4 regions of the Oerskovia sp. NPDC057915 genome follow, and region 1 is predicted to be linked to each of the others. Evidence: riboswitches for the same ligand, from Rfam matches in the RefSeq annotation. Region 1 holds a riboswitch; each other region holds the start of a gene.

Region 1 (7,199 bases):
ACACCCCGCTGAGGGTCGCCCTCGCGCTCTTCCTCGTCACGGCGGTCGCGGCGGTCGCCGCGCTCGTGTCGACCCTCCTGACCCGCCGGGGCCGGTGAGCCGGCGGGGTCAGAGCCCCGCGACCAGGTTGACGACGGCGCCGATGATCACGGTCCCGAACAGGTAGGACAGCAGGGCGTGGCCCAGCGCCGTCCGGCGGATCGCGCCCGACGTCACGTCGGTGTCGGAGATCGCGAAGCTCATCCCCACCGTGAACGCGACGTACATGAAGTCGAGGTACCGGGGCGGCTCGGCCTGGTTGAAGTCGATCCCGCCATCAGGGCCCGTGTAGTACTGCCGCGCGTAGGCCAGGCCGAACAGGGTGTGGACCGCTGCCCACGAGATCGCGACGCTCCCCACGGCGAACACCGCGGTGAGGGCCTGCTCCGTCTTGTCGTCGGGCGAGGCCAGCAGGAGGAGGCCGACCCCGACGAGGCTCACGACCGACGCGGCGAGGATGAACAGGTGCGCCACCCGTCGTGACGGTTCCTCGCGCGTGGCGTGGCTCGCGGTCACGCGGGCGTCCATGGGCGCGACGACGACCCAGGTCCAGGTGACGAACAGCAGGGCCGCGACGCTCCACCCTGCGAGGACCGCGAACCGCGGGTAGCCCTGCGAGCCGATCCAGGTCCCGACCGCCACCCCGACCAGCGCCCCGGCGGCCAGGCGCCACCCGGGGCCGGCGCCGAGCCGGTCGCGGGGGACGGGGCCGGAGGGCAGGTCCGGGCGGGAGGGCGTCACGCGGTCAGTCAACCACCGGCCGCGCGGCCCGGCGCGTCGGCCGACCGGGTCCCGGAGGTCCGGTCGCTACGCGTCCTCGGCGAGGTACCGGAGCTGGGCCCGGACGCTCTGCCGCGCCGCGGGGAGCACGCCGGGGGCGACGTCGCCGTAGACCGCGGCGGTCACGTCGTCGACGAGCGCCTCCGTCACCGCGTCGACCGCCCGGTCTCCGAGCGCCTCGCGCACCTGGGCGAGCCGTCCCGCCCGGTGCTCGCGGTAGGCGTGCACCACGGTGGACAGGTCGGCCAGGTGCGGGCCGTGCGCGGGCAGGACCGTCGCGGCGCCGAGCGACCCGAGCAGGTCGAGGCTCGCGAGGTAGTCGCGCAGCGAGCCGTCGGGCTCGGAGAGGACCGTGGTCCCACGGCCGAGGATCGTGTCCCCCGTGAGCACGCTGCCGTGCGGTCCGTCGTCGGGGAGGTGGAAGCTCGTCGAGTCGCCCGTGTGCCCGGGCGTCGCGAGGACCTTGATCCGCAGGCCGGCCGCGCGGATCGTCTCGCCGTCGTGCAGCGGGGGCGCCTCGCGGGAACCGGCCGGGTGGCAGTGCGCCGGGTCGGCGGCTCGGACCGGCGCGCCCGTGAGCTCGGCGAAGCGTGCCGCCCCTGCGGTGTGGTCCGCGTGGCGGTGCGTGATCAGGACGACCTCGACGCGCGGACCGGCGGCCAGGGCGGTGAGGTGCGCGACGTCGTCGGGCCCGGGGTCGACGACCACGCGCGTGCCCGCCCCCGGCGCGGCCAGGACGTAGGACCTGGTCCCGTCGAGCGTCATGGGGCCGGGGTTGGGAGCGAGCAGGACCGAGGCCAGGCCCGTGACGCGCACCGGACCGCCCGACGACGTCGCGTCGGCGGGCGGTCCGGTGCGGTCGTCGCTCGGCGGTGTCACGTGGTCAGTCGCCGAGCGCGCCCGCGAGGAGCTCGATGGTCTGCGTGCGACCGGGCGTCGCGTCGAGGGACTCGTCGGCGCGCGAGCCCGCGACGGGCACGACCATGACCTCGTCGACGCCGTGCCGCGCGGCCAGCTCGCGCACGCGGCGGGCCGCGGCCTGGGGCTCGTCGACGATCCAGCGGTCGAGCATCTCGTCGGCCATCTGCGACGTGAGCCCGTCGAGCGGCGTGGACGCGGCGTCCTCGACCGTCTCCTGCGCACCGAGCGGCTTGCCCGAGCGCAGGCGCGCCATCATGCGGGCCTGCGGCAGCGCGCGGGCACGGGCCTCGTCGAGCGTCGGGGCGACCGACACGTTGACCGTCAGGAAGGTCTCCGGCGTCGGGTGCTCGGGCGACGGACGGTAGCCCTCGCGGTACAGCGCGAGGATCTCGTCGATGCCGGCGCCCGAGAAGTGGTTGGCGAACACGTACGGCATCCCGAGCTCTGCGGCGAGGCGCGCCGAGTAGTCGCTCGACCCGAGCAGCCACACGGTCGGCACCGACTCGGCGGCCGGGGTCGCGTGGACGTCGTAGACCTGGCCGGTCGTGAGGCGCACCGACGCCCCTTCGGCGCTCATGAGCGAGCGGATGTCCTGGACGTGCTGGGGGAAGCGGTCGACGTCCGACGTGGGACCGCTGCTGCGGAGCAGCGCCGTGACGACGGGGTCGCTGCCGGGCGCGCGCCCGATCCCCAGGTCGATGCGCCCCGGGGCCATGGCCTCCAGGACCGCGAACTGCTCGGCGACGACGAGCGGCGCGTGGTTCGGGAGCATGACACCTCCCGACCCGACACGGATGCGGTCGGTCACCGCGGCGGCCGCCGAGATCATGACGGGCGGGGCGGACGCGGCGACCGCGGGCATGTTGTGGTGCTCGGCGAACCAGTAGCGCGTGAAGCCGAGCCGGTCGGCGAGGCGCACGAGGTCCAGGGAGGCGGCGATGGCCTGGGAGCTGGACTGTCCCGAACGGACGGGGACGAGGTCGAGGACGGAGAGGCGCGGCGAGGTAGTCATCGCCAGGTGCAACCCCGGGATACGGCCGGGGTATTCCTGGCCCCGTCGTGTCGCTGGGTGCGGGGTGGTCGTCGCCGATCGCTCGGTCCGACGACAGCCACCCCGCACCCAGCGGTGCCGGTGACGGCCTAGCGTGCGGCGAGCGCCTGCTCGACGTCCTCGATCAGGTCGAGCGGGTCCTCGAGGCCGATCGACAGGCGCACGGTCGTCTCCGCGATCCCGACGGCGGCACGCCCCTCAGGGCCCAGCTTGCGGTGCGTCGTGGTCGCCGGGTGCGTGACGAGCGACTTGGCGTCGCCCAGGTTGTTCGAGATGTCCACGACCCGCAGGGCGTCGAGGAACTGGAACGTGCGCTTCTTGAGGAGCTCGGGGTCGGTGTGCGGGTCGTCGGCGCCGGGCACGTCGAGGTTGAACGTCACGACCGTCCCGCCGCCGCTCTGCTGGGCCTTGGCGAGCTCGACCTGCGGGTGCGAGGCCAGGAACGGGTAGCGCACGGCCGTGATGCCGGGCAGGTCCTCGAGGGCCGTCGCGACCTGGAACGCCGCGGCGTTCTGCGCCTTGACACGCACGGACAGCGTCTCGAGCCCCTTGACCAGGACCCACGCGTTGAACGCGCTGAGCGAGGGACCGGTGTTGCGGATGAAGGTCTGGACGGGGCCCTTGACGTACTCCTCGGAGCCCAGGATCGCGCCGCCCAGCACGCGGCCCTGGCCGTCGATGTGCTTCGTCGCCGAGTACACGACGACGTCCGCCCCGAGCTCGAGCGGCTTCTGCAGCACGGGGGTCGCGAACACGTTGTCGAGCACGACGACGGCGCCTGCGGCGTGCGCGAGGTCGCTCACGCGGCGGACGTCGATCACGTCCTGCATGGGGTTGGACGGGGTCTCGAAGAAGACGACGTCCGCGGGGGTCGACAGCGCCTCCTCCCACTGCGAGAGGACGTGCCCGTCGACGTAGTCGGTGCGCACGCCCCACTTGGCGAAGATCTCGTCGAAGATCACGAGCGACGAGCCGAACAGGGCTCGGGCCGCGACGATGCGCGAGCCCGAACCGACCAGGGCCGCGAGGGACGTGAACACCGCGGACATGCCCGACGCCGTCGCGTAGCAGGCCTCTGCGCCCTCGATGAGGCGCAGCCGCTCCTCGAACGTGTGCACGGTCGGGTTGCCGTAGCGCGAGTAGATGAAGCGGTCGACCTCGCCCGTGAACGCCGCCTCGGCCTCGGCTGCGCTCCCGTACACGTAACCCTGCGTGAGGAAGAGCGCCTCGCTCGTCTCCTCGAAGCTCGTGCGGGCGTGGCCGCCGCGTACCGCGAGCGTGTCGGGGCGGACCGAGCGGGGGAGCGGGCCGCGACCCGAGCCGCCGGGGATGCCGGCGGGGATGCGCAGCACGCCGTCCCCGGTCGCGGCGCTCACGACTGCGTCCAAGGGAGCCCGGCTGCGCGCCAGCCGTCGGACCCGCGGTGGCCACCGCCGTCGAGCGCTCCCTCGAAGCCCTCGAGAACGTTGTACGCGGGACCCAGGCCCGCGGCTGTCGCGGCCCGGGCCGCGCCGATCGAGCGGGCTCCCGAGCGGCACAGGAAGACGACCGGGACCTCGGGGGTCAGCCCGGCCGCGGTGAGGTCGGTGACGAACGCCGGGTTGGGGCGGCCCGCGACGTCGACCCACTGGGTCAGGACGGGCTCACGGCCGGTCGACGACAGGTCGGGGACACCCACGAAGCGCCACTCGGCGTCGGTACGGACGTCCACGAGGACGGCGCTCGGGTCGCTCTGCAGAAGGGCCCAGGCCTGCTGGGGCGTGATGTCGCCGGCGTAGCCGTCGGCGGGCCGGGCGTCGGGGACCGGGGCAGCGGTCGCGCGGTCGGGGGCACTCATGGTGATCCTCCATCGGTCGTGGCGGTAGCACCCTCGCCCGTCACCGGGGGGTTGCTGCGGCGTCATCGTGCCAAGTCACTCAGCCGCTCTGGATGGTTGCGTCGGATCGTACGCCACCGTGACCACGGAAAAGAACAGGTGTCTCGCAGGGTGGTCGGGCTAGGTTCCTGCGCATGAGCCACCTCCCGACACCGGACCGCGAGACGCCGGACCAGACCGAGGAGCCCCTGGTCGGCGGGAACTCGACGACCGTAGTGCGCAGCGGCGACACCGTCCGCCGGACCGCGGGGCCCTGGACGCCGACGGTCCAGGCGCTCCTGCGGCACCTGCGGGCGCAGGGCGTCACCGAGGTGCCCGAACCGCTGGGTGTCGACGACCAGGGTCGCGAGGTCCTGTCCTTCCTCGCCGGCGACGTCGCGAACTACCCGCTGCCCCTGTGGGTCTGGGACGAGTCGGTGCTCCGGGGCGCGGGCGCGCTCCTGCGGCGCGTGCACGACGCGAGCGTCGGGTTCCTCGCGGCCACGGCCACGGCCACGGCCCCCGAGAGCTCTGCCGGTGCCGCCCCCTCGGCCCTGATGTGGCAGACCCCGCCGCACGAGCCCGCCGAGGTCGTGTGCCACAACGACGTCGCCCCGTACAACCTGGTCTTCCGCGACGGCGCGGTGGCCGGGCTCATCGACTTCGACACCGCGAGCCCGGGCCCCCGGATCTGGGACCTGGCCTACCTCGGCTACCGGCTCGCGCCTCTCGTGGCGGACGCCTCGGACGCGGACGGGGCCGACGCCGTCGGGCGGCTGAACCGGCTGGCGCGGCTCGACGCCCTGGTCTCCGCGTACGGGATGCCGTACTCGCGCCGCGAGGTCCTGACGGTCATGGTCGCGCGGCTCGACGAGCTCGCTGCCTTCACCGACGAGCGGGCGTCCGCGACGGGACGGGCAGACTTCCGGGAGCACGCGGCCATGTACCGGGCCGACGCGCGGAGGGCCAGGGCGCTCGCGGACTCGTCCTCCGACTCGCCGGTCCAGCCCGTCCGACAGACCGCCCTGACCACCATCCGAGACGCGGTGCCCACCGGTTGACACGCTCCGCGCGCCTCGACCATCCTGGACACCAGGTCATGAGTGCCAGCGCAAAACCCCGGTTTGCTGGCCGGCAACCCTCCTCCGCGGTGGGGTGCCCCGGGTGACGACCAGGTCCCTCTCTATCTGGAGGGGGGCAAGCGCGGAGGGGCCGGCACGGCGTACTCCGACGACCACTGGAGGACGTGCCATGAGCGCACACGCAGTCATCGAAGCACCCACCTCGTGTGCCGTGCTGCCCGTCGTGGGCAGCGACACCCTGGTCCCCCTCGTCGACGGGCGCAGCGTCCCGTACGCGAACCTCGACGTCGCGGCCTCGGCCCCGGCGCTCCAGGTCGTGGCCGACCGGGTCAACGAGGTCCTGCCGCTGTACGCGAGCGTGCACCGCGGCGCGGGCTACCTGTCGCAGGTGTCGACGGCCCTCTACGAGGCCGCCCGCCAGACCATCGGCTCGTTCGTCGGCGCGCGCGAGGACGACGTCACGATCGTCACGCGCAACACCACGGACTCCCTCAACCTCCTCGCGGGCTGCGTCCCGGCCCAGGCGGACGGGTCGCCGGGCCGCGTGCTCGTCCTCGACGTCGAGCACCACGCGAACCTCCTGCCCTGGCAGCGCACGGGCGGCGCGACGGTCCTCGTCGGTGGCGCGACGGTCGCCGAGACCCTGTCGGGCCTGCGCACCGAGCTCGCCCGCTTCCCGTACGCGCTCGTCGCGGTCACGGGCGCCTCGAACGTCACGGGCGAGTCGCTGCCGCTCGCCGAGGTCGTGGCCGCGGCGCACGACGCCGGGGCCCGCGTCCTGCTCGACGGTGCCCAGCTCGTCCCGCACCGGGGCGTCTCGCTCGCCGCGAGCGACGTGGACTACGTCGCGTTCTCGGGGCACAAGACGTACGCGCCGTTCGGCGCGGGCGCTCTCGTGGGTCGCCGCGACTGGCTCGACACCGGCACGCCCTACCTCGCCGGTGGTGGCGCGGTGCGCAACGTGACCCTCGACGGCACCTCGTGGCAGAGCGCCCCGGCGCGGCACGAGGCCGGGTCGCCCAACGTGATCGGCGCGGTCGCGCTGGCCTCCGCGTGCGACGCGCTCGCGGCTCTCGAGCCGGGTGCGCTCGTCGCGCACGAGACCGAGCTGCGGGCCCGCCTCGTCGAAGGCCTGGAGGCGATCGACGGCGTGCGCGTCGTGCGGGCCTGGGCCGACGCGGTCGACCCGGTGGGCGTCGTGACGTTCTCGGTCGACGGCTCCGACGCAGGGCTCGTCGCGGCCTACCTGTCGGCCGAGCACGGCATCGGCGTGCGTGACGGCCGCTTCTGCGCGCACCCGCTCCTGGCCCGGCTGGGTTTCCCGGCCGGGGCGATCCGGGCGTCGATCGGGGTCGGCACCACGGGTGAGGAGATCGAGCGCCTGCTCACCGCGCTGCGCACCTGGGTGACCGAGGGGGCCAAGACCCGCTACGAGGTCGTGGACGGCTGCTGGGTGGTGAGCGACGACCCT
Region 2 (7,199 bases), on a different contig from region 1:
CCAGGGTCACCGTCAGCAGCTGACCCGCCTCAAGGTCACCGGCATCAAGTGACTTCCCTCGGCGGCTCGTGAGGGCCGCCGCAGGTGATCCCACCCCCTCTTCTTCCAGCACGAAAGCAGGTTCGACATGGCACACAAGAAGGGCGCGAGCTCCTCGCGCAACGGTCGTGACTCCAACGCCCAGCGCCTCGGCGTGAAGCGCTTCGGTGGCCAGGTCGTCAGCGCCGGCGAGATCATCGTCCGCCAGCGCGGCACCCACTTCCACCCGGGCAACAACGTCGGTCGCGGTGGCGACGACACGCTGTTCGCCCTGACCGCCGGTGCGGTCCAGTTCGGTACGCGCCGCGGGCGCAAGGTCGTCGACATCGTCTCGGCCGAGGCCTGATCCACGACGCAGCACGCTTGACAGGAGGGGCGCACCGACGCGGTGCGCCCCTCCTGGTGTTCTTCCCCCCTGCTTGAGAGGACCATTTCCATGGCCACGTTCGTCGACCGCGTCGTCCTGCACGCCTCCGGCGGTGACGGCGGCAACGGTTGCGCCTCCATCCGTCGGGAGAAGTTCAAGCCGCTCGCCGGCCCTGACGGCGGCAACGGGGGTGATGGTGGGACCGTGCGGATCGTCGTCGACTCCCAGACCACGACGCTCCTCGAGTTCCACCACTCGCCGCACCGCCACGCGACCTCCGGCACCCAGGGCATGGGTGACCACCGCGCGGGTGCCGCCGGCGGTGACCTGGTCCTGCGCGTGCCCGACGGCACCGTGATCAAGGACACCGACGGCAACGTCCTGGCCGACCTCGTCGGCGAGGGCGCCGAGTACGTCGCCGCCGCAGGTGGCCGTGGCGGCCTCGGCAACGCCGCGCTCGCGTCCCAGCGCCGCAAGGCGCCCGGCTTCGCGCTGCTCGGCGAGCCCGGCGAGGAGGCCGACTTCGTCCTCGAGGTCAAGTCGATCGCCGACGTCGCGCTCGTCGGGTTCCCGAGCGCCGGCAAGTCCTCGCTCGTCGCCGCGATCTCGGCGGCCCGGCCCAAGATCGCCGACTACCCGTTCACGACCCTCGTCCCCAACCTGGGCGTGGTCCAGGCGGGCGACTCGCGCTACACCGTCGCCGACGTCCCCGGCCTCATCCCGGGTGCGAGCCAGGGCAAGGGGCTCGGCCTCGAGTTCCTGCGCCACATCGAGCGCACCGCCGTGATCGTGCACGTGCTCGACTGCGCGACGCTCGAGCCCGACCGCGACCCCATCTCCGACCTCGAGGCGCTCGAGGCCGAGCTCGACGCCTACGCGGGCGACCTCGACATCGAAGGGGCCCGACTCCCGCTCAACGAGCGCCCGCGCCTCGTGGTGCTCAACAAGATCGACGTGCCCGAGGCCCGCGAGCTCGCCGAGCTCGTGCGCCCCGACCTCGAGGCCCGCGGCCTGCGCGTCTTCGAGATCTCGACCGCGAGCCACGAGGGCCTGCGCCCCCTGACGTTCGCCCTCGCCGAGCTCGTCGACCAGGCTCGCCGTGACGCCCCGGCCCCCGCGCCGGCACGCACGATCCTGCGGCCCAAGGCCGTCGACGACGCAGGCTTCACCGTGACCCGCAAGGGTGGCGCAGAGACCGGCTTCTACTACGAGGTCCGCGGCTCCAAGCCCGAGCGCTGGGTCCGCCAGACCGACTTCTCGAACGACGAGGCCGTGGGCTACCTCGCGGACCGCCTCGCACGACTCGGCGTCGAGGAGAAGCTCTTCAAGGCAGGCGCCGTCGCAGGGGACGAGGTGCGCATCGGCTCGGACAAGAACGCGGTCGTGTTCGACTGGGAGCCCACGCTCATCACGGGCTCCGAGCTCCTCGGCGGCCCGCGCGGCTCCGACCTCCGGCTCGAGGACACAGCGCGGCCCACCCGGTCCGACAAGCGTCGCGAGTACACCGAGCGCATGGACGCCAAGGCCGAGGCCCGCGCCGAGCTGTGGACCGAGCGCGAGTCCGGGCACTGGACGGACCCCGACCAGGACTGACCCTCTGGTGGCGGGTCGACGGTTCGCCGGACGTCGGCGGACCACGGGTCCCGTCCGCAGCACGTCCGCCCGCAGGGCGGGTACGGCCCTCGGGTCGTGCCCGCCCTGCGGCGTCCCCGGGTGGTGCCGGCCCTGCGGGCAGGCGGGACGGGCGCCCGGAGGGGAGCGACGTCGTCGGGGCCGGAAGGGACGGCGCGCTGCCCACGGCGTCCCACCGTGAGGTGTCACACGCTGACACGGCGCCCCGTCCGGGCGCCCGGCGCGGGATGATGAGCCCGTGAATGCGCTCTCCGCCCGCTCCCAGGTCGCCACGGCCCACCGGGTCGTCGTCAAGATCGGCTCCTCCTCCCTCACCGGACCGGACGGGCACCTCAGCGTCCCGGCCCTCCACGCGCTCGTCGACGTCATCGCGGCCCGCCACGCGGCGGGCGGGCAGGTCGTGCTCGTGACGTCGGGAGCGATCGCCGCAGGGATCGGGCCGCTCGGCCTGAGCGCACGACCGCGCGACCTCGCGACGGCCCAGGCCGCGGCCTCGGTGGGTCAGGGGCTCCTGGTCGCCCGGTACGCGCAGGCGTTCGCCGAGTACGGCATCCGCGTGGGCCAGGTGCTCCTCACGGCCGAGGACACCATCCGTCGCGGGCACTACCGCAACGCGCAGCGCTCGCTCGAGCGGCTCCTGGACCTGGGGATCGTGCCGGTCGTCAACGAGAACGACGCGGTTGCGACCGACGAGATCCGCTTCGGGGACAACGACCGCCTCGCAGCCCTGGTCTCGCACCTGGTGCGCGCCGACGCGATGGTCCTGCTGACCGACGTCGACGGCCTCTACGACGGCCCGCCCTCACGCCCCGGCACCCAGCGCATCCGCGAGGTCCGGTCCGCGCTCGACCTCGAGGGCATCGAGGTCACGGGACGCGGCAGCTCGATCGGGACGGGCGGCATGCTCACCAAGCTCGAGTCGGTGCGCATCGCGACGGGCTCGGGCATCCCGGTCGTCCTGACCAAGGCCGCGCACGCCGAGGGCGCCCTCGCCGGGCGCGAGGTCGGCACCTGGTTCGCCGTGACGGGCAAGCGCACCACGCGCCGGCGCCTGTGGCTGGCGCACGCGGCCCGCACGCGCGGACGCCTCGAGCTCGACGAGGGAGCGGTCACCGCGGTCCTGGGCGGGCGGGCGTCGCTGCTTCCCGCGGGCGTGGTCGGCGTCACCGGTGACTTCGACGCGGGCGACCCCGTCGAGCTCGTCGCGCCCGACGGGCGCGTGATCGCGCGCGGCCTCGTCGCGTTCGACTCGAGCGACATCCCCGACCTGCTCGGGCGCTCGACGCACGAGCTGCGCGACCGGCTGGGCGAGGGGTACGACCGCGAGATCGTGCACCGCGACGACCTCGTGCTCGTCGGGCGCAAGCGCAAGGCGAACTGACCGGGGTCCTCACCCCTGCTCGACCCCGGACGGGGCCCGGCGACCCGCCTCCAGGGTCGTCCGGGCCCCGTTGCGCGCTCGGGGTGTCTCAACCTGTGGGACGGCCCTCTCACCCCTTGACTCTCCGACCGCGGGAGGCTTTCCTGTGCGGCAGGTGAAGAGCGCCAGCGCCAAGACCCGGCTCGCTGGCCAGCAACCCTTCGACGTGACGGGGTGCTCCGGGTGGTACCTGACCGCGACCCGTCGGGCGCGGTAAGCACACGGAGGAACGGGCGATGCGCGCACTCGGCACGGAACAGGAGCACGACCGCAGGGTGGAGCGCTGCCTCGGCGGCACCGGACCCCTCGGCCGCTGTTGTCCCTGACCCGCTGCTGAACCCCGGCCGCACCTGACGCACGGCCGACACCACGCCGCGTCCCGCCTCCGCCGTCCCACGACGGCTCCCCACCGCCGCTCACCGTGAGCCCGGCGTCGATCCGACGCACCCACGGTCCGTCGGCGACCCCTCAGCGCCCCGGCCATGCCGGACGGACGGCGCGCACGACCGAAGGAGCACCTCTCGCATGTCCCTCTCGACCTGGCCCTCGGGCCCCGGTGGCCGCACGGCCCCGTCCCGCCGCGCGCTCACCGCGGCCTCCGTCGCCGCGACCGCGCTCCTGCTCGGGGCGTGCGGCACCGGTGGTGGCAGCACGGCGGACGGCACGTCCCCCGGCCCGACGGCGGAGCCCGTCCCGGGCGGCAACCTCACCTTCGCGGTCACGGTCGACTCGCACTGCATCGACCCGCAGCAGGTCGGGAACAACGACGCGATCGCCTCGGCCCGTCAGACCGTGGCCTCGCTCACCGCGCAGGACCCCGACACGGGCGAGATCCTGCCGTGGCTCGCGGAGAGCTGGGAGGTCGACGCGGACGCGACGAGCTTCACGTTCACGCTCCGCGAGGGACCGACGTTCGCCGACGGCACGCCGATCGACGCGGCCGCGGTCAAGACGAACTTCGACAAGATCGTCGAGCTCGGTGCAGCGGCCTCGCTCGGCTCGGCCTACCTCGTCGGGTACGAGGGGACCACGGTCGTGGACCCTCGCACCGTGCGGGTCGACTTCTCGGCACCCAGCGCCCAGTTCCTCCAGGCGTCCTCGACCTTCTCGCTCGGTCTGCTCTCGCCCGCGTCCGCCGCGCTCAGCGTCGAGGACCGGTGCGCCGGGAAGTTCGTGGGCTCCGGGCCGTTCGCGGTGAAGTCCTACACGTTCGACCAGGAGGTCGTGCTCGAGAAGGTCGCGGGCTACGACTGGGCCTCGGAGGCCGACGACCACACGGGGGAGGCATACCTCGACACCGTGACCGTGAAGTTCGTGCCCGAGGCCAGCGTGCGCACCGGCAGCCTGCTCTCGGGACAGATCGACGCGACCGCAGCCATCAGCACGGTCGACCTGCCGCAGTTCGACGGCAACGGCTTCTGGCTCGCGTACCGGGCGAACCCGGGCGTCGTCTTCAACCTCTTCCCCAACGAGTCGCGCCCGCTCGCCGCCGACCCGGCGGTGCGGCAGGCGATCAGCAAGGGCATCGACCGCGAGGAGATCGCCGCGACGCTGCTGACCCCGCAGGACGAGCCCGCGACGAGCGTGCTGTCGCACTCGACCCCGCTGTGGGCCGACGTCTCGGACGACCTGGCGTACGACCCCGACGGTGCCGAACAGCTCCTCGACGACGCCGGCTGGGTCAAGGGCGCCGACGGTGTCCGGGTCAAGGACGGCCAGCGGCTGTCCACCACGGTCACGTTCTGGCAGGTGGCCGAGCCGCTCGAGCTCGTCCAGCAGCAGCTCGCGAAGATCGGCGTGGACCTCCAGCTCAAGCAGGTCACGGTCGCCGAGTCCACCGAGCTCAAGAAGTCCGGAGACTTCGACTTCGACTACTACAACCTGACGCGCTCGGATCCCGACGTGCTGCGCACGATCTTCTCGGCCAACGCGCGCAACATCAACAAGCGGGCGCCCGAGGAGGTCGACGACCTGCTCGACCGCTCGGCGGCGTCGACCGACGTGGCCGAGCGGCAGGAGCTCGTGACCGAGGCCGCGCGTCTCCTGGTGCAGCAGGGGCACTCGATCCCGGTCTACGAGCTGTCGACCACGATCGCCGCGGCCGACACGGTCCACGGCCTGGGCTTCGAGGCCTCGACCCGCCTCGACTTCTACGGCGCCTGGGTCCAGCAGGACTGAGCCCCGGGACGGCGGGACGCGCAGGACGCGTCCCGCCGCGCCGATGCTCGGCCGCCGATCCCTCCAGACGACCCGCGCGCCCCCACCGCGCGCCCCCTTTGCGTCCCACCGCGCGGCCGCAACCACGCATCGCCATCTGCGCGTCCCCACCCGAGAGGAGCCGACCATGGGCCGGTACATCGCCCGCCGCCTGGGGCAGGGAGGCTTCGTCCTCTGGGCGGCCTTCACGATCTCGTTCTTCCTGCTCTACGTCCTGCCGAGCGACGCCGCCTCGATCAAGGCGGCCGGGGCCGACGGCGACCTCTCGGACCCCGAGCTCGTCGCGCGCCTGCGCGCCGAGCAGGGACTCGACCGCCCCGTCCTCGTCCAGTACGCCCACGGGCTCTGGGGTGCGCTGCACCTGGACTTCGGGCGTTCGTTCTCGTCGGGGGCGCCCGCCACGAAGCTCCTCGCCGAGGCGCTGCCGCCCACGCTCCAGCTCACGGCCCTCGCTCTGGGGCTCGCGCTCGTCGGGGGAGCGGCGCTCGCGCTCGCGAGCACGTTCCCGCGTGCCCGCTGGCTCCGGCACGCGCTCGCATCGCTGCCGGCCCTGGGCATCTCGTTGCCGACGTTCTGGGTGGGGCTGCTCCTGCTCCAGTGGTTCTCGTTCGAGCTCCGGCTGTTCCCCGCCATGGGGAACGAGGGGTTCGAGAGCCTCGTCCTGCCGGCGTTCACGCTCGCGATCCCCGCGAGCGCCGCGTTCGCGCAGGTCCTCTCGCGCAGCCTGCGCCAGACCCTGGCCGAGCCGTACGTCGAGACGGCCCGGGCCAAGGGGGCGGGGCGTGTCCGGGTGCACTTCGGTCATGCTCTGCGCAACGCGTCCATCCCGGCGCTCACCGTGCTCGGCGTGACGGTCGGGGGGCTCCTGGCCGGCGCGGTCGTGACCGAGACGGTCTTCTCCCGGGCAGGGATCGGTCGCCTGACGGTGACCGCGGTCAACCAGCAGGACGTGCCCGTGGTCCAGGCGATCGTGGTCTTCTCGGCGGTGGTCTTCGTCGTCGTGACCCTGCTGGTGGACCTGCTCTACCCCGTGCTCGACCCCCGGATCACCACCCGCCAGCCCTCCGCCGCGGCGTGAGGGCACGGAGGAGGACATCATGACCGCACGACTCGACACCTACACCGTCCCGGAGACCTCGTCCCCGGACGCGGCCGCGCCCGACGGGCCGGGCGAGCGTCCTCGGACGCTCCTCGCCGACCCGGCCGCGCTCGCCGACCCGGCCGCGCTCGCCGACCCGGCCGCGCTCGCCGACCCGGCCGCGCTCGACACCGCGCGCCGGCGCGTCAGGGGAGCGCGCTCGTCGCTGCGAACGCTCGGAGGGGCTGTGCTCGCGGTGCTGCGCCGGCCCGGCCTGCTGCTCGCGGTGCTGTTCCTTCTGCTCGTGGTCGCGTGGGCGCTCGCCCCCGGCGTCTTCGCGTCCCAGGACCCGATCACGGGGGTCCCGACGGACCGTCTGCAGGCGCCGAGCGCCGAGCACCTGTTCGGTACGGACCACCTGGGGCGTGACGTGTACGCCCGGGTGG
Region 3 (7,199 bases), on a different contig from region 1:
GGGTCGACGGGGTCGCCCGAGGTCTCGACCGGGACCTCTTTGCCGTCGATGTCGATCTGGACGGACGGCACGATCTTCAGATCGGCCGACCCTGACTCGCTCGATGACTCCGTCGAGCTTCCGTTGTCCCCCTGAGACTGGGTACCGCATGCGGTGATGGCGAGGGTGGCGGCCAGCGCGAGAGCCAGCCCACCCGTCGTTCGACGTGCTGTGCGTTGCATTCCGAACCTCCGTGCGCCCAGATCGCACCCAGGGTGCTCAGAGACCTCGCACCCGCGGTGGATCACCTGATATTCAGCACTGAATAACGTGCTGACGATGGCACAGGTCGGACGAGCGCGAAACCCCAGATGCACAATTGCAACCGGGGAGGCACACCCGGCGAACCGGACAAGGCGCCCGACGTCCCGGGCCCCGGGTCCGACGACCTGAGTGCCTGGAACGTACGCGGGCGCGGTTACGCGAGACTCCGTCCCTCGTTACGGCGCCGTCACGGGAACGTCTCGATCTGGTGCCGGGCCCGGTACACCGGTCGCCCGGCACCGACCGACCCGCGCCGACCGACCCGCGCCGGACGACCCGCGCCGGACGACCCGCGCCGGACGACCGGCTCAGGATGCCCGGCACCCGCCGACCCGCACCGGCCGCCCGGCTCAGGACGGGTACTGCGAGAACGCCGCGGTCGCGGGGTCGGAGCCGAGCCGGGCGTCGGAGTCGAGCGCGTCGATCGCGGCGACCTCGTCGGGCGACAGCTCGAAGCCGAACACGTCGATGTTGGCCGCGAGCCGCTCGGGGTCCACCGACTTGGGGATCACGATCCGGTCGCCCTGGACGTGCCAGCGCAGGATCGCCTGGGCGGGCGTGACGCCGTGGGCGTCCGCGACCGCGGCGACGGCGGGGTGGTCGAGGTCGGCGCCGCGGCCGAGCGGCGAGTACGCCTCGACGGCGATCCCCGCGGCGAGGGTCGCTGCCTGCGTGGCGCGCTGCTGGTAGGTCGGGTGGACCTCGATCTGGTTGACGGCCGGCACCACGTCGGTCTCGGCGAGCAGGCGCGCGAGGTGCTCGGGCAGGAAGTTGGAGACGCCGATCGCCCGGGCCGCGCCATCGGCGTAGAGCTTCTCGAACGCCCGCCAGGTCTCGACGTAGAGGTCCCTGCTGGGGACGGGCCAGTGGACGAGGTAGAGGTCGACGACCTCGACGTCGAGCTCCTCGCGCGAGTCCTCGAACGCCTGCAGCGCCGACTCGTACCCCTGGTCGCCGTTGCGGAGCTTGGTCGTCACGAAGATCTCGTCCCGGCGCAGGCCGCTCGCGCGCAGCGCGGCGCCGACCCCGGCCTCGTTGTAGTACCCGGCCGCGGTGTCGATGTGCCGGTACCCGGCCTCGAGCGCCTGCTCGACGTTCGCCTGGGTCGCGTCGTCGGGCACCTTGAAGACGCCGAGCCCGACCTGCGGGACGGTGACACCGTTGTTGAGCACGACGTCGGGGACCTGTGCGGGAGAGACCATCACCCCTTTCTACCCTGGCCCCCGCAGGGGGCACCACCCGTCCCGGCGGCGCCGGGACGGTCGCGGGAGGGGAGCCGGTCGGTGATCGGTCGGTGAAGCCTGTGGAGCCGTTGCGACGACCGTGCGAGAGGGTGCCGGAGACGACTGTGGCACTGCTCTCATCCGCCGTGCCGGTCGCGACGCGCACCGGGTGCTGGTGGCACGGTGGACTGATGCCCCAGTCCCTTCCTCCGACCCGCGACCTGACGCCGGGCGGCCCCGCTCCCGCGCGCCCGCGGAACCGTGCCGTCTGGGTCCTCGCCGTGCTCGTGCCGCTCCTGGTCGTCGCGGCCGGGGTCACGTTCTACCTGACGCGCGCCGCGGCGGACCCGTCCGGGGCGGCCTCCCCCACGGGTTCACCGTCCCCCACGGCCCCTCCGGTCCCCGCCGGACGGGTCGACCCGCCGACGGTCCTGGACCCGGCGTCGGTCGAGAACCTCACGGTCCACCAGGAGTCGACCGCCGACGCCGGGGACGCGCGCTCGATCTCGACGGTGTCGATCCCCGGCGAGCACTCCCTCTCGCGCGCCTTCGGCACGTTCGTCGACGCGACCGAGAAGGACTACGACGCCGCGGTCGACCCCGCCGGGGTGGGCAACGAGCTCAACGTCGGGTGGGACCTGGTGCTCGCCCAGGGCGATGTCCTGGGTGTGCGGGCCACGACGTACGCCTTCACAGGAGGTGCCAACGGCACGACGGGCGCCCAGACGTTCTACACCGACCTCCCGCGCGCGACCACGACCTGGTCGTCGGACCTCTTCACGGCCGACGGCCGCACGCAGGCCGCACGGTGGGTCGACGCGGCGCTCGCAGAGGCCGGCCTGGGGTTCGACGAGCCGGTGCCGTCGTCGGAGGACACGTTCCGGGACGTGCGGCTGGGTCCCGACGGCGCCGCGACCCTGGTCTTCTCGCCCGGGCTGGTCTCGGCCCGCTCGGACGGCGAGCTGGCCGTGCGCATCGAGCCGGACGCGACGCGGACGGTCCTGTCCGCGGTCGGGAAGCAGATCGCGGACGTCGCGGCGAGCGGCACCCCGTTCACGGGCATCGCACCGCCGCCCGTCGAGCCGCCCCCCGTGACCACGCCGGTCGCGCCCGACCCGTCCGGCGCCCCCGACTGCTCGGTGCTGCGGTGCGTGGCCCTGACCTTCGACGACGGCCCGGGCAAGCACACGTCGCGACTGCTCGACACCCTCGCCGAGAAGCAGGTCAAGGCGACGTTCTTCCTCGTCGGACGTTCCGTCAAGACGCACCCCGACCTGGTCCGTCGCGAGGTCGCCGAGGGGCACGCGGTGGGGAACCACACCTGGTCCCACCCGGACCTCTCGAAGCTCGGCACGGACCAGATCACGGACGAGCTGACCTCGACGGCGGACGCGGTCGAGGCCGCGTCGGGCGTCCGGCCGACGCTCGTACGCCCTCCGTACGGCGCGACGAGCGACACTGTGACCAGTGTCCTCTCCCAGCGCAACGAGCCGGCGATCCTGTGGGACGTCGACACCGAGGACTGGAAGAACAAGGACACGGCCATGACGACCGAACGGGCTCTGGCAGGCGTCCGACCAGGGGCGATCCTCCTGATGCACGACATCCACGCCTCGACGGTGGACGCCGTCCCGGGCATCGTGGACGGTCTGCGGGCGGCAGGCTACACGCTCGTGACGGTGCCCGATTTGCTCGGCCCTGACCTGGTTGGCGGACACGCGTACTTCAATCGTTAGCATCAGGGCTAGCACAGTCGGAGTAACCCCTGTACCGTAGCCGGTGAGATTGCAGTGCCTCGCTTGTCCTTGCGCAACGGCCCCATGCCACCGCGAACCTTGTTACCCAAGAGTTGACGACGAACACCGTGATGTTCGGCTCCAGATCATGGAGCTGTTTGAAACTCTAGAAGGAGATCCCCATGGCATTGGGAACCGTGAAGTGGTTCAACGGCGAAAAGGGCTACGGCTTCATCGCACCTGAGGACGGCAGCGCCGACGTGTTCGCGCACTACTCCGCCATCCAGACGCAGGGCTTCCGCTCGCTCGAGGAGAACCAGCGCGTCGAGTTCGACGTGACGCAGGGCCCCAAGGGCCCGCAGGCGGAGAACATCCGCCCGCTCTGATCTCACTCGCCTCCGGGCGTAGTTGATCATTGAACGAGTGCCCCCGACCGTCTCGGTCGGGGGCACTCGTGCGTCCAGGACCAGGAGCCCCCGTGCTCTGGCGCTGACGCCGTGGTAGAACTGAGAACGGTCCAGAGGACCAGCGAACCGCCCTCCGGCGTGCTGGTCCGGCAACCGCGCGACGCGCACGGTGCTCCCGGAGGAAGACCCGCCCCCGCGACCGCGGGGGAAGAGCGAGGCCCGACGTCGTAGGGCGCCTCCTCGTGCCCCTCACCCGGGGACCTTCCCGGGCGAGCGTACGCACGGGGGTGAGCTCCGTCGTCGGGCACGGAGAGAAGGAGCACCATGGCCGAGCGCGTCATGGACCGCCGGGCGACGGCCGTCGCCTGTCCCCCGCCCGCCGTCTGCGACCGGTACGACACCGGGCACCTCCTGCACCCCGTCCACGAGCGCATGCTCCGCAACCGGCCCTGGGGCTGGCGCGAGGGCCTCGTGCTCGCGGTGCGGACGCGAGACGGCGGCGTCGAGGTCGTCGTCGAGTACGCGACGGGCGAGGGAGCGTGCCGGGTGTGGCACCACACGGCGCTCGACCTCGACCCCGGGTCCACCGTGCGGGTGCACGAGCAGTACCACGCGCTCGAGCTCGGGGGCCGCGGGCTCAACGTGCGCCTGCTCGGCGGGGTGGGCCCCGTCCCGGAACCGGTGCACCCTCCCCGCTGAGTGCGTGGTCCGGCAGCGACCCGCGGTGTCTCGCTGCCGGATCGTGCACCGACGGAACGGGTCGGCCGGGCGCCGCGTTGGACCAGTGAGGGCGCCCGCCCTCCACGGTTCGACCAGAAGGACACGCTCATGGGATTCCTCGACCGCCTCCTCGGCCGCACCCCGCAGGACGACCGCTCACCGTACGGCTCGGCAGACCGCCCGGGCCCGGGAGCGCCCGCCTACGGCACCCCGCCGCCCGCTCCGACCGGCCCCGCGCGCAGCGAGGACGACGTCGCGATCGACCGCTACCGCTACCTGCTGCGCACCGCTCCCCCCGAGGCGGTCGAGCAGGCGCACGCCGAGGCGTTCGAGCGGCTGACGCCCGAGCAGCGGCGACGCGTGCTGGCCGATCTCGGCGAGACCGTGCCACCCCCCGAGCGCGCGACCTCCGACGACCCGCAGTCGCTCGCCCGCATGGCGACGCGCGCCGAGATGCGCAACCCCGGCACGCTCGAGCGGTCGTTCGGCGGCCGGCAGGGCGGCCCGGGCATGGGCTCGATGATCGGCTCCAGCATGCTCGGCACGATCGCGGGCGTCGTGATCGGCTCTTCGGTCGCCAACATGATGTTCGGCCCGATGTTCGGCGACCCGACCGCGGACTTCGCGGGCGACGGCGGGACCTCGGGCGAGGGCGACCCCGGCGCGGCCGAGGCCGGTGCCGGCGAGGCCGGTGGCGGCGAGGCCGGTGGCGGCGAGGCCGGTGGCGGCGAGGCCGGCGCCGGCGAGGCCGGTGGCGAGACGGACCCGGGAGCCGGTGACACGGGCGGCGACTTCACCGAGGCCGGCGGCGACTTCGGCGGCGACCTCGGCGGGTTCGGCGACTTCGGTGGTGGGGACTTCGGCGGCTTCGGAGACTTCTGAGTCCCTCGACCGCCGCTGAGTGCATGATCCGGCAGAGCCTGAGTGCGGAGCAGTTGTCCCCGAGAGCCCGATCTGACGACAACTGCTCCGCACTCAGCGGAGCGGCGTGGCTCAGCGGAGCGGCGCCACGCCCGACTGGCACAGCCCGATGAACGCGCCCAGCTCGGCGAGCTCCTCGGGATGGTTCGGGAGGTAGTCCGTGAGCCGGGGCGAGCGGATCACGACGGCGCACCACTGGCCGCGCGAGACCGCGACGTTGACGCGGTTGCGCGAGAGCAGGAACTCCATGCCGCGGGGCACGTCCTCGCGGGCCGAGGCCGTCATGGAGACGATCGCGACGGGCGCCTCCTTGCCCTGGAACTTGTCGACGGTACCGACCCGCACGTCGCCCAGACCCGCGGCCTGGAGCGCGTGGCGGACGGTCCACGCCTGCGCGTTGTAGGGGGCCACGACGACGAAGTCGTCCTCCGTGAGTGCTCGTGAGTCACGTGCGGTGCCGTCCGACCCACCGGGCCCCGGGTACCAGGTCGTCCCGAGCAGCGCCTTGACCTGCCGCACGATCTCCTGGGCCTCCTCGACCGAGGACACCGCGTTGCCCGCGTGCTCGACCTCGACGACGTGCACACCGGGCTCGACGCCCACGAGGAGGCGTTCGCCCGCGGCGACCTCGGCGTGCAGAAGACCCTCGTACGCGAGCTCGGACACCGCGTCGCACAGCGCGGGGTGCATGCGCCACGAGCGGGCCAGGAAGTAGCCGAACTCGGGCGGCAGCACGTCGTGGCCGCCGCCCGCACGGGTCAGCCACCCGAGCGCCGACTGGTCGACCGGCTCGGGGTGCTGCCCCTGCGAGACCTGCGGGAGCTGCTGCGGGTCGCCGAGCAGCAGGATTCGTCGCGCCGCACGGGAGACCGCGATCGTGTTGGCGAGCGAGAACTGCCCGGCCTCGTCGATCACGAGCAGGTCGAGCTCGCCGTCGCCGAACCGTTCGGCGTGCGCGAAGTCCCACGCCGTCCCGCCGACGACGCACGGCCCCTCGGCGACGAAGGCCGCGGTCTGCGGGGAGTCGACGAGGCGCCAGGGCACGAGCCGCGAGCCCTCGGGCAGGTCCGCCGCCGCGACGTCGTCGGGCAGGGGACCCACGTCCCGCCCGACGGTCGACACGTCGCGCCCCTTGGGCCCCGAGGCCTTCTTGCCCACGCGGTCCGCGGGCACGCCGCCCTTGGAGATGACGCCCGCGAGCACTTTCTCCACGACGTCGTGCGACTGCGCGACGACGCCCACGCGCCACCCCTCGGCGACGAGCCGGCCGACGACCTTCGACGCGAGGTGGGTCTTGCCCGTGCCGGGCGGCCCCTGGACGCCGAGATAGGAGCCGTCGAGGTCTCGCACGGCGTCGGTCACGGCGTCGACGTACCGCTCGGGGCCACCGCCCAGGACGGGCAGCGAGGCACCGGACACCGTGCGCGGCGGGCGACGACGGAGCAGGTCGAGCGCCGGGTGGTCCGGGAGCACCAGGGGCGCCTGCGGCCCCCCGGGGTTCTGCACCTGCACGGCCGTGGCCAGCGCCCGGATCGACGCCTCCTGCTGCGGGGTCGGGAGCACCTGCCCGACCGTGAGCGCCATGGGCAGCACGTCGTGCGGCGCGACCCCCTTGGGCACGGGCAGACGCACGTCGAGGACGTCGACCTCCCGCCCGTTCCCGAGTCGGCCCCGCTCGACGCCGTGGACGCGCACGCTCCCCGTCGACCAGCGCACCGCGCCGCGGGCGGGCTCGATCCCCTCGGGTGCGGGGCCCTCGAAGAGCGCGGTGGCGCCGTCGTACCCGGCCTTGAGCTCCGAGCCGTCCGGCAGCTCGCCGTACAGGCGCAGGCGACGCGACGGGTTGCTGCGCGGCGTAGCCTTCGCCCAGTCCTCGATCACCTCGGCGC
Region 4 (7,199 bases), on a different contig from region 1:
CATGGTTCCCCCATCGGGACAGGTTCCTCGCCCCACGGTGGAGCGACGGTGTGCGCGCCGATGCTACTGGTAGCGGGCGCCCGCAAGGAACGGGGAGAACTGCCCGAGGGGCGGCGGGCCTGGGCCCACCGCCCCCCGGGGTGTCGCGTGGATCAGCCGAGCTGCGCGCGCACCGCGTTCGTCGCCGAGACGAGGTTCTCGAGCGAGGCCACGGTCTCCTCGTAGCGACGCGTCTTGAGGCCGCAGTCGGGGTTGACCCACACGAGGCGCGAGTCGATCGACTTCACGGCGAGCTCGAGGAGCTCGGTGACCTCCTCGGTCGAGGGGACGCGCGGGGAGTGGATGTCGTACACGCCCGGGCCGATGCCGCGCGCGTAGCCGGCCTCGGCCAGCTCGGGCACGATCTCCATGCGCGAGCGTGCGGCCTCGACCGAGGTCACGTCGGCGTCAAGGCCGTCGATCGCGCCGATGACCTCGCCGAACTCCGAGTAGCACAGGTGCGTGTGGATCTGCGTCTCGGCGTCGACGCCCGCGGTCGCGAGGCGGAACGAGCTCACCGACCAGTCGAGGTACGCGGCCTGGTCGTCCTTGCGCAGCGGCAGGAGCTCGCGCAGCGCGGGCTCGTCGACCTGGATGATGCCGATCCCGGCCGCCTCGAGGTCCGCGATCTCGTCGCGCAGCGCCAGGCCCACCTGGTTGGCCGTGTCGCCCAGCGGCTGGTCGTCGCGCACGAACGACCACGCGAGGATCGTGACCGGACCGGTCAGCATGCCCTTGACCGGCTTCTCGGTGAGGGACGCCGTGAACGTCGACCAGTCGACCGTGATCGGGGCCGGACGCGTGACGTCGCCCCACAGAATCGGCGGGCGCACGCAGCGCGAGCCGTAGGACTGGACCCAGCCGTTGGCCGTGACCGCGAACCCGTCGAGGTTCTCCGCGAAGTACTGGACCATGTCGTTGCGCTCGGGCTCGCCGTGCACCAGGACGTCCAGGCCGATCTGCTCCTGGAGCTCGACGACGCGGCGGATCTCGTCCTGCATCGCGGCCGTGTAGTCCGCGTCGGGCAGCTCGCCCTTGGCGTTGAGAGCGCGCGCCCGGCGGATCTCCGGGGTCTGCGGGAACGAGCCGATGGTCGTGGTCGGCAGCAGCGGGAGGTTCAGCTTGGCCTGCTGGGCTGCCGCGCGCTCGGCATAGTCGCCGCGCGAGAAGTCGCCCTCGGTGAGGGCCGCCGCGCGCTCACGCACCGCAGGCACGACGACGCCGCTCGCCACCGCGCGCGAGGCCACCGCGGCGCGGGACGCCTCGAGCTGGTCGGCGACCGCGTCGCGCCCGTCGGTCAGTGCCCGGGCGAGGACCGCGACCTCGCCGACCTTCTGGTCGGCGAACGCGAGCCAGTCGCGCAGACGGGCGTCGATCGAGCCGTTCGTCCAGTCCTCGTCCTCGACGTCGTGCGGGACGTGCAGGAGCGAGGTCGAGGTGCCGACGACGACGGAGCCCGCACCCAGGTCGGACAACCCCTCGACCAGGTCGAGCTTCGCTGCGAGGTCGGCACGCCAGACGTTGTGGCCGTCGATCACGCCCGCGACGACGGTCTTGCCCGCGAGACCCGCGACGGGGCCCGCGGGGACGGCGCCCTTGACGAGGTCGAGCGAGATCGCCTCGACGTCGGTCGCGGCGAGGAGAGCCAGGCCGTCGTGCTCTCCCTGCAGCCCGCCGAACGGTGCGCCGACGAGGATCGCGGGGCGCTCGGTGCCCACCGCGAGCTCGGTCGCGAGCACGCGGTACGCCTCGGTGACCGCGGCGTGGACCTCGGCGGCCGGGACGTCGATCGAGTCGGAGACGAGCGCGGGCTCGTCGAGCTGCACCCACGGTGCTCCGGCCGCGGCCAGGGCGCGCAGCAGCTCGACGTACACGGGCAGGACGTCCGCGAGGCGCGAGAGCGGGCTGAAGCCGGGCGCGCTGTCGTCGGCGGCCTTGGACAGCGCGAGGAACGTGACGGGCCCGACGACGACGGGCCGGGTCACGACGCCCGCGTCCCTGGCCTCGACGAACTGGCGCACGACGCGGTCGTCCGCGAAGCGGAACGGCGTGGTCTCGCTGATCTCGGGGACCAGGTAGTGGTAGTTCGTGTCGAACCACTTTGTCATCTCGAGCGGGGCGTCCTCACCGGCGCCGCGCGCGACCGTGAAGTAGCCCGCGAGGTCCAGCGCGCCGTCGGCGTCGGTGAGCGACGCGAAACGGGACGGGACCGCCCCGAGGAGAGCGACGACGTCGAGCACCTGGTCGTAGTAGGAGAACGAGCCGGGCACGGCGCCCGACGAGGCGTCGAGACCGAGGTCGACGAGACGCCGGGCCGCCGCGACGCGCAGCGCCGAGGCCGTGGCCTCGAGCTCGTCCGCGGTGGTCTTGCCGGCCCAGAAGGACTCGACGGCCTTCTTGAGCTCGCGGCGCGGGCCGATGCGGGGGTAGCCGAGGACGGAACCGGACGGGAACGTGGGTGCACTCATGGTGATTACCTCTGAACTGGTCAGACCGAGGAGCTGCCCAGGGCAGGCTCGGCGGAGGGAAGGGGAGTGCCGGAGACCCACGGCCCGCTGGCCAGGTCGGGGGTGCGGGACGAGACGCTGCTCGCGTCCCCCGCTGCCCCACCGCCGAGGTTGACTCCCTCGAGCAGGTCTAGAGCGGCTTGGTGCTTGTTGAACGTGTAGATGTGGAGGCCGGGCGCGCCGGCCGCGAGGACCTGGCGCGCGAGCTCGACCGAGTGACGGATGCCCAGGGCGTGGCGCGCGGCGGGGTCCTGCTCGGCCTCGAGGGCCTCGACGACGCGCTGCGGTGCCGGGACGCCCGTGAGCTCCTCGACGCGTGCGAGCCGGGCCGGGTCCGTCATGGGCAGCAGGCCCGCGAGGATCGGGATGGTGACGCCGGCGGCGCGCGCCTCGGCGACGAAGTCGACGTACGACGAGGCCTCGTAAAAGAGCTGCGTGATCGCGAAGTCGGCGCCCGCCTGCTGCTTCTGCCACAGCCGGCGGACCTCCTGGGTGCGGCTCGTGCCCGCGGCGAGGTTCCCGTCGGGGAACGTCGCGACCGCGATCGTCAACGGCCGGGCGGCCCCGCGCAGCGCGACGCTCGGGCTCGCGGCGCAGCGTGCGGCCTCGACCTCGCGCAGCAGGGCCACGAGCTCGGTGCTCGACCGCACGCCGTCCTCGGCGGGCCGCCAGTCCGGCTGGTCGCGCGGCGGGTCGCCCCGCAGTGCGAGGAAGCTGCGCACGCCCGCCTCGAGGAAGTCCGTGATGACGTCCTCGACGTCCTCGCGCGAGGCGCCCACGCACGTCAGGTGCGCGATGGGCAGCACGGGCGTGCCGTGCAGGAGCTGGCTGATGACGCGGCGCGAGGTCTCACGGTCCGTGCCGGCCGCGCCGTACGTGACCGACACGAAGTCGGGGGACGTCGCGACCAGACGGCGGGCCGTCTCCCAGAACCTGGGTGCGGCGTCGGGTCGGCGCGGGGGCATGAGCTCGAACGACACCGTGGGTCGCGGTGCCTCGTGACCGAAGTGCCCCAGGTCGACGATGCTCATCGCGCGACCGCCACGAGGGGCGTGCTGGTGACGGCCACGGCGGCCGTGCGGATGGCGCGCGGGACCCCGGTGCGGTGCGGGGGTGCGCAGGAAGATGCCTCGGTCATGAATCGCTCCATCGAACCTGGCTGTAGCACCCGTACCCGCGGGAGGCTTCCGTTGGGGGGTTGCTGCGGTGTCAACGAGCCAGGACTCTCGACCGCTCTGGATGGTGTTGACGATCGTAGGGGGAATCCATGATCTGAGCCAATATCCGCTCGAAGCGTGAGACGGAGGGGTCCGGAGGTGTCTCGCGTCCCGTTCCACCGGCCGTCCACGCGGTCGCAGAGTCGCTTCGTCGGTCCCTGCTGGCGCCCTTCCAACGTACGCCTGTCGGTCGACAGTCGTCGGGTCCTGGCCGACCTCGCCCGTGCGGCGCGGCTTGCCTCGTCTCTCCGTCGGTCGGGCGGGCGCTGCTCCACGACGCGACAAGGGCCCCACCCGTCGTCATGACGGATGGGGCCCTGCTCGCCGCCTCCATGGCGTCGTCGTCCGTGCTGTCGGCCCGGGCGGCCTCCTCAGCCGCCGACCCGACCCGCGGGCTACCGCGCGAAGACCGGCGCCAGCCCCTCCCACGCGGAGGCGCGCACGTACACCGGGATGACGTCGCGCGGGACGGCGCGCGTCACGAGCACCCCGGCCCCGCTGGGCTCGCCCGTGGCGGGCTGCCCCGTCCAGGCGTCGACCCACTCGCCCGCCGGGAGGTACGTGGTCCAGGTGGTCGCGCCCTCCTCGGTCACGGGGTGGACCAGCAGGTCCTCGCCGAGCTGGTACTCGTCGGCGTGCTCCCAGACCTTCTCGTCGTGCGCGTGGTCGACGAACAGCCCACGCATGAGGGGAGCGCCCGTGACGATCGAGTGCCGCGCCTGCTCGGCGAGGTAGGGCACGAGGCGCTCGCGGACCTTCGCGAAGCCCCGGAACACGTCCACGACCTCGGGGTCGTCGTTGGTCTCGGCGACGTACCACGGCGTGCGGTCCCGCAGGGGGCGCTGGTGGTGGTTGAACTCCGAGTGGTACTGCATGACGGGGCTGAACGTCGCGGCCGCGACCCCGCGCAGGTAGAGCTCGGAGCCGGGCACGGGGCCCGAGAACCCGGCGAGGTCCCAGCCCCAGTAGACGATGCCGCAGGCCGAGGCCGTGATGCCCGCGTTCATGGACCAGCGGAACGCCTCCCAGGTCGAGTTCTCGTCGCCCGCCCAGTGCAGGCCGTGGGCCTGCGAACCGGTGAACCCGGCGCGGGAGAACGTCACGGGAGCCTTGCCGTTCCTGCGCAGCAGGTCACCGAACGCGCGGGCGTAGTGCACGGGGTACAGGTTGTTGCCCTCGTCGCCCCGGCGCCCGTCGGCGTACCGGAGCTCGTCGCCCCAGGCGTGCTCGCCGCCGTCGGTCTTGAAGCCGTCGACGTCGAGCTCGCCCACGAGGTACTGGCGGCGCGCGGTCCACCACTCGCGGCCTTCGGGGGTCGACAGGTCGGCCATGAGGGACTGCGGGAACCACCAACCGCGGTTGTGGTAGGCGCTGCCGTCCTCCTCGCGGACCGCGTGCCCGGCCGCGACCATGGCGCGTCCGTCGGCGAGCACCTGGGCCTCGTGCGGGACGTCGGGGCCGAGGTCGTGCTCGGTCTTGAGCAGGGGGATCTGCCACAGGACGACCTTGATGCCCCGGGAGTGGAGCTCGTCGATCATGCCCTTCGGGTCCGGCCAGGCGCCGTCGGCCGGGTACGTGAAGTCGGCGGCTGCGTGCGGGGCGCCGTCGGGGTTGATCGCGTACCGGGCGTCGCGGAAGATCGTGATGCCCTCCTCGTCGCTCCACGCCTCGATCACGACGACGCTCACGGGGACGTCGAGGTCGCGGTGCGCGTCCATCTGGTCCATGACGAGCTGCTGGGTGTTCCACTCGTTGCCCGACGCCCACAGGCCCAGGACCCACGACGGGAGCTCCTCGGCCCGGCCGACCTCGTCGCCGAACGCCTTGAGGACCGCCGTGGGGCTGCCCTCGTAGACGCCGACGTCGAGTGCGGCGTCGTCGCCCAGCGCGGCCTCGACGACGAGCAGGTCGGGCGAGGAGGCGGCGACGTCGTACCAGGTGCGACGCGACGTGCGGACGTGGAAGCCCCAGCCGGAGCCGCCGACGACGTGCGCGAACGGCATCGGCATGTACGTGCGTCCCGTCGCACCCTGCGACTTGTACTGCTCGAACACGACGGCGTCGAGGCTCCTGCCGCGCTGGTCGACGGCGTCGAACCGCTCGCCGAACCCGACCACGTGCTCGGACGCGTCGAGGCGGAACGCGAACCGCACGCGACGTGCGCCGTCCTCGTCGGTCCACCACTCGACCGAGCCGGGGGCGACGAGCGGGTGCAGGTCGGCGGGCACGCCGCCCACGGTCACCCCGCGCGCCCCGGCCGGGGCGGTCGAGGTCCACGTGCCCGCGCTGACCTCGAACCACTCGGTGGCCGCGTCGGCCGTCGAGAAGCGGTAGCGGTAGCGGCGGCCCGCCTCGAGCACCGGGCTCGTGGCGTGCCAGGCGCCGTCGGCCGTGAGCTGGCCCGCCTGGGCCGCGGCGAGGTGACCGTCGCCGCCCGCGAGAGCGGCCGCGTCCGCGGGGGATACGGACCCGGGCGCGGCAGCGAACGTCGTGACCTGCGAGCCGTCGTCCCACTCGCACGTGACGGCGACGTCGGTCGGGGCGTCCTCGACGACGACGCCGAGGCTCACGGAGGTCCCGACCCCGGGGTGCACGGGCAGGCGCTGGTCGGCCGACGCGGCGTAGGGGTGGCCGATGCCGGCGGGACGGTGGATCAGGGTGGTCATGAGTGCTGCTCCGTGTTCGGGTCGGTCGTCAGGATGCCGAGCTCGTCGGCCAGGATCAGGTACATGCCGTGGGACCACAGCAGGGGCAGGGCCACGGGACCCCAGCGCTCGATCCACTCGTCGCGGGAGCCGGGGTGCATCAGGTGGTCGGGGACCTGCTCGGGCATCAGACCGTCGGGTCCGGCCTCCGAGGCGATCCACCGCAGGTGGCGCCACGCCTCGTCGGTCCGGCCCGCGCGGGCGTGGTTCCAGCCCAGGAGCGCGGACAGCAGCAGCCACTGGCCACCGCCGTAGAACACGTCCGCGCGGAAGCGGTGCACGCCGCCGTCGACGTCGAGGTCGCGTGCGACGGCGTCGAGCGTGGCCTCGGCGACCGGGGAGCCGGGCTCCACGAGGCCGAACGGGACCACGCACGCGGCGAGCGACGCGTCGACCGCGTCCGAGCCGAACCACTTCGCGAGGTGCGGCGCGTCGGGGTCGCTCGCGCGGCCCGACGTCATGCCGTCGGCCTGGACGAGCGCGCTGATCGCGTCGGCGACGTCGCGCGCCCGGGTCGAGCGGGCGTCGTCGAGCAGCGGGGAGCCGTCGGCGCACCGGGCGCCCGCGACGGCCAGGAGGCCCGCGCGGACCGGGGCCAGCGTCGACGGGTGACGCTCCTCGACGTGCTCCTCCCACCAGTCGTAGCAGGGGAGCTCCCACGTCGCGAGCAGGTAGTCGACCGCGACGGCCACGGCCTCGCGGTAGGGGTCGAGCGGGCGGTCGTGACGTTC

The links. Region 1 has a riboswitch for S-adenosylmethionine ahead of ACFVQ3_RS05005 (rhodanese-like domain-containing protein). Riboswitches for the same ligand answer to the same signal wherever they lie in the genome.
Region 2: another riboswitch for S-adenosylmethionine. It lies ahead of ACFVQ3_RS00810 (ABC transporter substrate-binding protein); the one in region 1 lies ahead of ACFVQ3_RS05005 (rhodanese-like domain-containing protein).
Region 3: another riboswitch for S-adenosylmethionine. It lies ahead of ACFVQ3_RS08660 (hypothetical protein); the one in region 1 lies ahead of ACFVQ3_RS05005 (rhodanese-like domain-containing protein).
Region 4: another riboswitch for S-adenosylmethionine. It lies ahead of ACFVQ3_RS18010 (methylenetetrahydrofolate reductase); the one in region 1 lies ahead of ACFVQ3_RS05005 (rhodanese-like domain-containing protein).

What each region holds. Positions count from the first base shown of each region.
Region 1 is NZ_JBHVOS010000005.1:87,281-94,479, reverse strand. It holds gene ACFVQ3_RS05030 (hypothetical protein) at 1-98, shown strand, start outside; gene ACFVQ3_RS05025 (DUF1345 domain-containing protein) at 109-780, opposite strand; gene ACFVQ3_RS05020 (MBL fold metallo-hydrolase) at 847-1,698, opposite strand; gene ACFVQ3_RS05015 (LLM class flavin-dependent oxidoreductase) at 1,703-2,752, opposite strand; gene ACFVQ3_RS05010 (O-succinylhomoserine sulfhydrylase) at 2,881-4,143, opposite strand; gene ACFVQ3_RS05005 (rhodanese-like domain-containing protein) at 4,164-4,628, opposite strand; SAM riboswitch class I at 4,635-4,727, opposite strand; gene ACFVQ3_RS05000 (phosphotransferase enzyme family protein) at 4,802-5,707, shown strand; SAM riboswitch class IV at 5,742-5,856, shown strand; gene ACFVQ3_RS04995 (aminotransferase class V-fold PLP-dependent enzyme) at 5,898-7,199, shown strand, end outside.
Region 2 is NZ_JBHVOS010000001.1:165,842-173,040, forward strand. It holds gene rplU (50S ribosomal protein L21) at 1-52, shown strand, start outside; gene rpmA (50S ribosomal protein L27) at 128-385, shown strand; gene obgE (GTPase ObgE) at 476-1,999, shown strand; gene proB (glutamate 5-kinase) at 2,277-3,419, shown strand; SAM riboswitch class IV at 3,573-3,684, shown strand; gene ACFVQ3_RS00810 (ABC transporter substrate-binding protein) at 3,984-5,636, shown strand; gene ACFVQ3_RS00815 (ABC transporter permease) at 5,803-6,753, shown strand; gene ACFVQ3_RS00820 (ABC transporter permease) at 6,773-7,199, shown strand, end outside.
Region 3 is NZ_JBHVOS010000010.1:69,217-76,415, forward strand. It holds gene ACFVQ3_RS08640 (branched-chain amino acid ABC transporter substrate-binding protein) at 1-71, opposite strand, end outside; gene ACFVQ3_RS08645 (aldo/keto reductase) at 654-1,505, opposite strand; gene ACFVQ3_RS08650 (polysaccharide deacetylase family protein) at 1,718-3,262, shown strand; gene ACFVQ3_RS08655 (cold-shock protein) at 3,445-3,648, shown strand; SAM riboswitch class IV at 3,777-3,888, shown strand; gene ACFVQ3_RS08660 (hypothetical protein) at 3,994-4,368, shown strand; gene ACFVQ3_RS08665 (hypothetical protein) at 4,498-5,271, shown strand; gene ACFVQ3_RS08670 (AAA domain-containing protein) at 5,383-7,199, opposite strand, start outside.
Region 4 is NZ_JBHVOS010000034.1:17,303-24,501, forward strand. It holds gene ACFVQ3_RS18000 (hypothetical protein) at 1-3, opposite strand, end outside; gene metE (5-methyltetrahydropteroyltriglutamate--homocysteine S-methyltransferase) at 153-2,507, opposite strand; gene ACFVQ3_RS18010 (methylenetetrahydrofolate reductase) at 2,528-3,577, opposite strand; SAM riboswitch class I at 3,690-3,792, opposite strand; gene ACFVQ3_RS18015 (TIM-barrel domain-containing protein) at 4,159-6,429, opposite strand; gene ACFVQ3_RS18020 (glycoside hydrolase family 15 protein) at 6,426-7,199, opposite strand, start outside.